3 regions of the Agrobacterium sp. fls2-241-TYG-188a genome follow, and region 3 is predicted to be linked to each of the others. Evidence: riboswitches for the same ligand, from Rfam matches in the RefSeq annotation. Region 3 holds a riboswitch; each other region holds the start of a gene.
The links. A riboswitch is a leader RNA that binds a small molecule or an ion and turns the genes downstream of it on or off. The one in region 3 is predicted to bind thiamine pyrophosphate.
Positions count from the first base shown of each region.

Region 1 (3,273 bases), on a different contig from region 3:
AGGATTCGGTCATTGGAGATCATCAGCTGTGCCGAATGGGCATCCCGAAGATGCCGCCCGAGGCTGAAGGGCGTACCGTTCTTGTAGCCCATGATGCCGCAGATCAGCATGGCATGGTTGATGATTTCCAGAATGGTTTCCGACGAGCATATCTTGACGTTGTTCATGGCGATGGCAAAGGCCATCGACATCAGCCGGTCGGGATCGTTTCTGGTGTCTTCATAGGCCTTGAGACCAGCAATGACGTTCGATTTCACAATCTGCAGCTTGCTGGATACTTCTGCCAGACGAATAGCGCCTGGAGGTGCGACACCGGGCGACTTGCGGGCAGCTGCGCGAACGAATGCCTGGGCGCGGAGGACAGCATCGGCGGCGATCCCGTACCACACACCGCTCCACAACAGGTGGGAGGTTGCCAGCATGGATTGCGCGGCGATTTCCGCAAAGGGTTTCGGGAAAATCTGCTGTGCCGGCGCTTGGCCCTTGAACAGAAATCCGTCCGAGCACGTGCCTCGCATACCCAGCGTGTTCCAGACATGCGTCTTTTCAAGGCTGTACTGGTTCTTCAGGAAAACCGTCATCACCTGGTCGGCAGGCGCAGCATCGGCATGGGCGCGCGATGTAATGAGAATGGCGTCCGCTTCACTGCCGTAGGAAATGACGGTGGCGTCTTTTTCCAGCGTGCAATTCTCGCCATCGACATGGATGGCGCAGATCGAATTTCGTAGATTTCCGCCTATGCCGCCTTCCGTCGTTGCCGAACCCAGCAGAAGCTGCTCAGCTGCCACACGTCGCATGAATTCGGTATGCCAGGCGCTCTCCTCTCCATGCTCGACAAGGCTGGATGCCTTGATGTGGTGCATGGCGAAAATCATTGCCGTTGCAGAGCAGGACTGCCCAAGGGTGCAGCAGATGTCCGCAATCTGCGAAAGGCTGGCACTCTCGCCGCCGAGATGTGCCGGAACCTGAATCCCCAGAAGCCGTTCCGAGCGCAGAGCATCGACAGCTTCCTTCGGGAACCGTGCGGCCGCATCGACGTCATCCGCATGGTGTGCGGCGATTGACGCGACCCGAGCCGCGCGCGCAGAGAGCGTGGCATTGGGCGGTGCGACGGAAAGGTCCATTACGCCGCCTCTTTGCCGTCGAGAATCGTCTTCACTGTGGTTTCGATTGCGTGGATGCTCGCAAATGACTTGCGATTGAGCATACTGTCAGGAAATTCGATATCGAATGCGTCTTCGATACCAAGCATCAACTGTACTGATGCGAAAGAAGAAAGTCCCGCTGCATAAAGATCAGCGTCGTCAGCGATTGTATCGACCGGCGCAGGGAGCTGCCCGAATTTCGATAGTATTTCACGAATTGTTGAATTCATTCCCTATATTCTCCCATATTAGCGCGTCATCATAACGCATTCTTCGAAATAAGCTGGAAAAAATAACATTCGTATAAATGGCTAGGTTAATTTGTCGTGACCGCTAAAAAGCGACCAATATCGCAACTTGACAAAAGATGACGCCGGGTCTTTCATTGCGACATTCACCAGGGGGGTCCCGGCAAGGGGCTGAGATACTGCTAGCGCGCGCAGTGACCCGTTGAACCTGATCCAGTTCATACTGGCGTAGGGACGGTGCAAACGCGGAACTGGCAGTTCGACCTCGTCGAACATTATCGCTATTCGTCCGTGGTTTTTCGTCTTCATGCTCGAACTGGGTCTCCACTGTCTTTGCTTTGGAGCCTCACGATGAACATTGTCACTAAAAATCTCTCGCCTGTCGTCACCACAGGCCCGCTTCCTGCCTCCACCAAAATCTACAAGCCGGGAACCCTTCACCCCCATATCCGTGTGCCGATGCGAGAAATCGCCGTGCATCCAACAGCCGGCGAGCCGCCGGTCACGGTCTATGACTCCTCCGGCCCCTATACCGACCCTTCCCATACCGTCAGCATAGAGAGCGGATTGCCTCGGCTGCGTCATGACTGGGTCGTCGCCCGGGGCGATGTGGAGGTCTATGATGGCCGCCACGTCAAACCGGAGGATAACGGCTTTGCGACTGGCGAGCGGCTGACACCTGAATTCCCGCTGCGCCATCGGCCGTTGAAAGCCAGGGACGGGAAGGCCGTCACGCAGCTCGCATATGCTCGAGCAGGTATCATCACACCGGAAATGGAATTTATCGCCATTCGTGAGAACCTTGGCCGCGAGGCGATCAAGGACAAGCTGGTGCGGGATGGCGAAAGTTTTGGTGCACATATTCCAGATTTCGTCACGCCGGAATTTGTGCGTCAGGAAGTCGCCGCTGGCCGGGCGATCATTCCCGCAAATATCAACCACCCCGAAGCCGAGCCGATGATTATCGGCCGCAATTTTCTGGTCAAGATCAACGCCAATATCGGAAACTCTGCGGTGACCTCCTCCATGGCGGATGAGGTCGACAAGATGGTCTGGGCCATCCGCTGGGGTGGCGACACCGTCATGGACCTTTCCACCGGTCGCAACATCCATAACATCCGGGAATGGATCATCCGCAATTCTCCGGTCCCGATTGGCACCGTGCCTCTCTATCAGGCGCTGGAAAAGGTGGGCGGCATTGCCGAAGACCTGACCTGGGAGGTGTTTCGCGATACGTTGATCGAGCAGGCCGAGCAGGGCGTCGACTATTTCACCATCCATGCGGGCGTCCGGCTGCACTACATTCCGCTCACCGTCAACAGGGTCACCGGCATCGTTTCGCGTGGTGGCTCCATCATGGCCAAGTGGTGTCTGCATCACCACAAGGAGTCCTTCCTCTACGAGCATTTCGAGGAAATCTGCGACATCTGCCGGGCCTATGACGTTTCCTTCTCGTTAGGCGATGGCCTGCGTCCCGGCTCTATTGCCGATGCCAATGATGCTGCGCAGTTTGCGGAACTGGAGACGCTTGGAGAACTGACACAGATTGCCTGGGCGAAAGATTGTCAGGTGATGATCGAAGGGCCCGGCCATGTGCCAATGCACAAGATCAAGGAGAACATGGACAAGCAGTTGAAGGTCTGCGGCGAGGCACCCTTCTATACGCTTGGGCCGCTCACAACCGATATTGCCCCCGGCTACGACCACATCACATCAGGCATCGGCGCTGCCATGATCGGCTGGTTCGGCACGGCCATGCTTTGCTACGTCACGCCAAAGGAGCATCTCGGTCTGCCCGATCGCAATGACGTCAAGGTTGGCGTGATTACCTACAAGATCGCCGCTCATGCTGCCGATCTCGCCAAAGGACATCCGGCGGC
Region 1 is NZ_JARVRD010000007.1:330,609-333,881, forward strand. It holds gene QRN85_RS20340 (acyl-CoA dehydrogenase family protein) at 1-1,124, opposite strand, end outside; gene QRN85_RS20345 (acyl carrier protein) at 1,124-1,375, opposite strand; TPP riboswitch at 1,535-1,646, shown strand; gene thiC (phosphomethylpyrimidine synthase ThiC) at 1,745-3,273, shown strand, end outside.
Region 1: it holds a riboswitch for thiamine pyrophosphate, as region 3 does, so the genes downstream of both, thiC (phosphomethylpyrimidine synthase ThiC) here and QRN85_RS18665 (hydroxyethylthiazole kinase) in region 3, are expected to answer to the same signal.

Region 2 (3,273 bases), on a different contig from region 3:
AATTCGTGCGACGGCAGGCCATTCCACGAAGCGAAATGTAGCAAAAGGTCCAAAGCCCAGCGCCGAGCCCATGCGCCAATATTCTCCCGGCACCGCCTCAAGTCCGGCCAGAAATAAGCGGGTTGCCAGCGGAAGATTGAAGAAAACATGGGCAACAAGAATGCCGGACAGACCGTAAATACTGACAGGCGCGTCCAGACCCGCAGTCTGCGGAAGCATATTGAGGACACCCTGCCTGCCCCAGATCGATATCAGTCCAAGCGCGCCGACAATGACCGGCAAGCCCATGGGAACCGCCATCAGGCGGATGATCCATATGCGACCGGGGAAGTTGCGCTGCCGGGCAAGTGCCAAGGCCACCAGCAATCCAAGCGCGACGGACAGCACCGTCGAAAGCATCGCCTGCCAGAGCGTGAAGCGCAGTATCCGCCATGTATAGGCATCGATCAGGCCAACAGACGCGGCGCTGACGTCAAAGGACAGAAGCGCATAAATTGCAAGCCCGATGAAAAGGACGACAGCGGTAACCGTCGCGGCCCCGCCAAAGATGAACCATCGGCCTTCCCGGCGTCCGACCATGACCTGCTTCGATCCTACTTGACGCTCATTGCCGCGAGCCACTCATCGATCCAGGCCTTGCGGTTGCGGGCGACATCCTCCGGCGACATCAGAAAGGTCTTTGATGGCTGCACCAGCTTGGAGAACGCAGCAGGCAGGGGCGCGGAGGTCGGTGCCACCGGCATCATCCAGTTGTTTTCAGGAATGGTGTCCTGGAAGCCGGAGGTGAGAACGAATGCCAGAAACTGCTGCGCCAGCGCATGTTGCGGGGCATTCTTCAAGACACCGGCAACTTCGATCTGGATGTAGTGCCCCTCATCAAAGGCGGCAGCCTGATATCTTTCACTATTTTCCGCCACCATGTGATAGGCAGGCGACGTCGTATAGGACAATACCATCGGCGCTTCGCCTTTGGTAAAGAGGCCGTAGGATTCAGACCATCCGGGTGTGACCGTCAAGATGCGGTCCTTAAGCTTCGCCCAGGCCTGCGGCGCCTGATCGCCATAGACCGACTTGACCCAGAGCAGCAGGCCGAGACCCGGTGTCGAGGTGCGCGGATCCTGAATGACGATTTTCTGGGCCGGATCGCCCTCGACCAGTTCCTTCATACTTCTCGGCGGCGTTTTCATCACCTGCGTATCGTAGACAACGGCGAAATGGCCGTAATCATAGGGAACGAAGACATCGTCCTGAAAGCCACCCGGCACCTTCGCCGCAGACGCATCGACCCCGGATTTTTCGAAGAGCCCGGTTTGCTTGGCTTCCGCAATCAGGTTTGTGTCGAGACCCAGAACGACATCCGCTTTTGACGATGGACCTTCCAGCTTCAACCTGTTGAGAAGCGCCACACCATCGGCTACGCCGACGAAGTTGAGGGTGCAGTCACACGCTTTCTCGAATGCGGCCTTGACCTTAGGACCGGGGCCCCATTCCGAAACAAAGCTTTCATAGGTGTAGACGGTGAGCGTCTTCTTGTCCTGCGCGGCGGCAAGACCAGGAACCATCACCGATGCCAGCATCAGGCCATGAAGGAAAATACGACGGAACATCAAAAGCACCTCCTCAAGCGACAAGGGGAAAAGGGCGTCTTGATGGAAGCCGTCTAATCCCTCCGCCGGTGTTAACCGGATCAGGTTCTTCGGGTTGGCAGAGCCTCTCAGCCTTGTCCGTGTCAGAACAAAGCACCCCGTTAGATCTGCCGAAGATGTAGTGCCTCAGGAGAGAATTAGCAAGACGGCAACGTCTAGGCCGGGGCGCTCATATGGACCAGTTCCCAGACATGGCCATCGGGATCCTGAAAGCTACCCGCATACATGAAGCCATGATCCTGCACGGGCTTCCACTCCGCCCCGCCATTGGCCAGCGCGGCGGCGATCATCTGGTCGATCTCTTCACGGCTAGAGGCAGAAACACAGGTGAGCACCTCCTTGGCGCGCATCGCATCGGCAATGTCGCCATTGATGAAATCGCGGAACCGCTCCTCCTGCAGCAGCATGACGAAAATATTCTTCTCTATGATCATACATAGCGTGCGATCATCCGAGTATTCAGGATTGAAGTTAAAGCCAAGCGCGGTGAAAAACGCCTTGGATCTTGCGACATCCTTGACCGGAAGGTTGACGAAAATCATGCGCATGTCTGGCTCCTCCGCTGCAACAGAAAACGCGATCTGCGTTACTGTCATAGATGGTGCCGTGACGCCGTCGCCGCAATGAGGCCCGTCTAGCTTTCGAGTTCCTCACGCAGCATCTCGAGTTCCAGCCACTCTTCCTCCATCGTTTCGAGCTTCTGGCGAAGCTTCGACATCTCATCGGCAAGCGTATTGAAGGCCGCCGGATCTTTGGTGAAGAGGTTGGGATCAGCCATACGTTGCTCGCGCCGGGCGATTTCTTCCTGCGCCTTCTCCATCTCCTTGGGAAGATTTTCCAGCGCGAATTTCTGCTTGAAGGACAGCTTCCCCTTGGCTTTCGAAGGCTCGGCAGCGGAGTTGGACGAAGCGGAAGCCTTGGCCTTTTCCTGCTTTTCGGCCTTTCGCTTCTCGTCCGAGGCGCCCTTGCGCTGCGCCATCATGTCCGAATAGCCACCTGCATATTCAATCCAGCGACCGTCAGGCGCATCCGGATTGGCAGGAGCGATGGTGGAAGTCACCGTGCGATCAAGGAAGTCGCGGTCGTGGCTGACGAGGATGACAGTGCCTGCAAAACCGGCAACAATCTCCTGCAGGAGATCAAGCGTCTCGATATCGAGATCGTTGGTGGGTTCGTCGAGGATCAGAAGATTGGTCGGCCGTGCCAGAATGCGCGCCAGCATGAGACGTGCGCGCTCGCCGCCCGAAAGATTACGGATCGGAGTTCTGGCCTGTTCCGGCTGGAACAGAAAATCCTTCATGTAGCCGGTCACATGCTTCAACTCGCCATTGACCAGCAGGTTTTCACCACGGCCGTCGGTCAGATAATGCGCCAGCGTATCGTTGGGGTTGAGATCCTCACGCTTCTGGTCGAGCGTCGCAATCTCCAGATTGGTGCCAAGCTTGACCCAGCCGCTATCCGGCTCCAGCTGACCGGTCAGCATCTTGAGAAGCGTCGTCTTTCCCGCACCGTTGGGACCGACGAAGCCGATGCAATCGCCACGGTGGACACGCAACGAGAATGGCGTGACGATAGGCCGATCACCATAGGACTTGGTGATCGCATCCGCTTCGATCACCAGCTTTCC
Region 2 is NZ_JARVRD010000007.1:212,104-215,376, reverse strand. It holds gene thiP (thiamine/thiamine pyrophosphate ABC transporter permease ThiP) at 1-579, opposite strand, end outside; gene thiB (thiamine ABC transporter substrate binding subunit) at 594-1,607, opposite strand; TPP riboswitch at 1,648-1,757, opposite strand; gene QRN85_RS19840 (VOC family protein) at 1,802-2,194, opposite strand; gene QRN85_RS19835 (ABC-F family ATP-binding cassette domain-containing protein) at 2,281-3,273, opposite strand, start outside.
Region 2: it holds a riboswitch for thiamine pyrophosphate, as region 3 does, so the genes downstream of both, thiB (thiamine ABC transporter substrate binding subunit) here and QRN85_RS18665 (hydroxyethylthiazole kinase) in region 3, are expected to answer to the same signal.

Region 3 (3,273 bases):
ATGCAGAAATTGCATTCCGCAATTTCGCGCCCCCACGGGTCACCAAGAACAGCTATTTCGCGGCTATCCTTGGCCACAACAACAATGACCTTGAAACCTCATTGTCCTACATGACCTACACCTTTCCCGAAGATGCTGACCAGTCCAAGGCGCGCGCGGAGCATCTGGCGGATCGCACCATCAACCAGATGCGGACGATCAATCAGATACCTGGAATGCCGGAGAGCTAAGGGCAAGACCTTCCAGACACTACCAAACCGGTGCAGCCGATAAGGAGTGCGCGGGCGTGTGCGCATGGGATCTCAGCTGCTCAAAATATCTGGCCTGCACCTCTCGCTCAAGACTGCTTGACACAAATGAAACGGGCATCTAGCAAGATGGAACATATATTCCAAAATGGGTTTCGTGCTCGCGCCGACGTTCTATTCTCGACCGCGACCAACGCGCCCAGATGACCAGATCGGGAGGAAACGATGGTTACGAAATTGGCCTTGCTGGGTGCCGGGCGCATTGGGAAAGTCCACGCCAAGGCAATTGCCTCTGACAAGCGTGCAAAGCTGGTTGCCGTGGTAGACGCCTTTCAGGAGGCAGCTCAGGCGATTGCCGATGAAACCGGTTGCGAGATCAGCACCATCGATGCCGTTCTCGCCAATCCCGACATTGATGCGGTTATCATCTGCACACCTACCAATACCCACGCCGATCTGATCGAGCGCTTTGCACGCGCTGGCAAGGCTATTTTCTGCGAGAAGCCGATCGATCTGGATGTCGCACGTGCCCAATCCTGCATCGATGTGGTGGAAGAGACGGGCGCCAAGATCATGCTTGGCTTCAATCGCCGTTTTGATCCGCATTTCCGTGCCGTGCGCAAAGCAATAGATGACGGCCAGATCGGCAAGGTCGAGATGGTGACCATCACCAGCCGTGACCCGGGCGCGCCGCCGCCGGAATATATCAAGGTTTCGGGCGGCATCTTCCGCGACATGACCATCCATGATTTCGACATCGCCCGGTTCCTGCTCGGCGAAGAGATTGGCAGCGTGTTTGCAAGCGGCTCCGTTCTCGTGGACCCCAAGATCGGGGAACTCGGCGATTACGATAGCGCCAGTATCGTCTTGACCACGGCGACGGGACGTCAGGCGATGATTTCCAACTCACGCCGCGCGACCTATGGCTATGATCAGCGCATCGAAGTCCACGGTTCGCTCGGCTCGGTAGCCGCAGAAAACCAGCGGCCCGTTTCCATCGAGATTGCGACGAAGCATGGCTATACGCGTCCGCCTCTGCACGATTTCTTCATGACGCGTTACACAGCAGCCTACGCGGCAGAAATAGCGGCCTTCATCGATGCCATCGAGAACAATGCCGCACCCTCGCCTTCCGCAAAGGACGGCCTCATCGCCTTGAAGCTGGCCGATGCCGCACTCAAATCCGCACGCGAAAAAACCGTTGTGCATTTGACCTGATCGTTGCCGCGAAGGTGTGGCACTTGCCATGCCTTCGCGCCATTGACAGCAGGCGTAAAAGACGCCACTTTCGAGACATTCCGAGGGGAGCATCTGACGATGCTGAGATGGCGCTGAGCCGGACCCTTGAACCTGATCCGGGTCATGCCGGCGTAGGAACGGAACAGTCTGCGCAGGCAATGCTTTTCTCTTCTCCGCCTGGCCCGGGTCTCTGCATCGAGACGTCTGGAGTGCTGAGAAAACCATGATCGATTTCCCCACGGCCCAAAAGGCGGGCGAGCTTTTAACGCGGGTGCGCGAGCGACGTCCGCGGGTGCACTGCCTGATGAATACCGTCGTCCAGAAATTCACGGCAGACGGAATAACCGCTGTCGGCGGCATTCCTTCCATGACGTCATCGCCGGAGGAGATTGAGGATTTCGTCCTCATGGTCGATGCGCTGACTATCAACCTCGGCACGCTGGACGAGGCACGCCGCAAGGTCATCCGGCAAGCAGTCGCCATTGCAAACGCCAAGGGCAAGCCCTGGATCATTGACCCTGTTCACTGCGATTATTCCCCATCCCGCCTAGCATTTGCCAGGGAGATGCTTGCGCTCGGCCCCGCAATCGTGCGCGGCAACCAGGCGGAAATGTCCGTGATCGGCGATGTCGCCAAGGCGCTGCGTATCCAGACCGGGCCGCAGGACCTGCTTCAGGACCAGAACAGGGCGGCGACCATCCACAACGGTCATCCCTGGATGGCGAAAGTTACCGGCACCGGCTGCCTCTCCGGCGGCGTTATTGCGGCATTCATGGCGGTTGAGACAGACCCGGTTCTCGCGGCCGCAGCCGCCCTGACAGCCACAGGCGTTTCTGCGGAAATTGCGGCACGGCATTCGCGTGGTCCGGGGACGTTCGAGGCGGCGTTTCTCGATGCCCTCAACGGACTGAGTACCGATGAAATCGTTTCGTTTGCGAGGATTGAACGACATGAGAATTGATTACAGGCTGAACGCGCTGGTCGATGCATCACTGGCCGATATCGCCCCCCTGCCGGAACTCGCAGCGGTGGCGGCGCGGCATGGGGCGACCATCATCCAGTACAGAGACAAGCATTCCTCGACCCGAGAGATGATCCAGCAGGCAGTTCTCATTCTGCAAGCTCTGCAAGGCACGGGCGTTCCGCTCGTCATCAATGACCGGGTCGACGTAGCGCTCGCGTCAGGCGCGGATGGCGTCCATCTGGGTGCCGATGACATGGACGCGGCAACGGTAAGGCGGCTGCTCGGGCCTGCTGCCATTATTGGCCTGACGGTCAAAAACATGGACGACGCCGAGCGCGCGGGCAACGCACCGGCAGACTATGCCTGTATCGGCGGCGTTTTCGATACCGTCTCGAAAGTAAACCCCGACGCTCCTGTGGGGCTGGAAGGCTTCAGGGGCCTTAGGAACGTTCTGAAAGACATGCGGCCCGATATGCCGGTCGGCGCTATCGCAGGCATCACACTGGAAAAAGTGCCCGCTCTCATCGCCGCTGGCGCAGACGGTGTGGCGGTTATTTCCGGGCTGTTTCGCGCCACCGATATTGCCGCCGCAGCCCGGTACTTCCGCCATCATGTGGATATTGCGCTGGAGGCACGCAGATGACAGCCATCGCACTGACAATTGCAGGCTCCGATAGCGGCGGAGGCGCGGGCATACAGGCCGACCTCAAGACATTCTCTGCCTTGGGCGTGTATGGCGCCAGCGTTTTGACCGCCATCACAGCACAAAACACCAGAGGCGTTATCGCCGTCGAAGACGTCTCGGCCGGAATGGTGCGGGCC
Region 3 is NZ_JARVRD010000006.1:191,115-194,387, reverse strand. It holds gene telA (telomere resolvase TelA) at 1-230, shown strand, start outside; gene iolG (inositol 2-dehydrogenase) at 474-1,466, shown strand; TPP riboswitch at 1,540-1,642, shown strand; gene QRN85_RS18665 (hydroxyethylthiazole kinase) at 1,711-2,448, shown strand; gene thiE (thiamine phosphate synthase) at 2,438-3,094, shown strand; gene thiD (bifunctional hydroxymethylpyrimidine kinase/phosphomethylpyrimidine kinase) at 3,091-3,273, shown strand, end outside.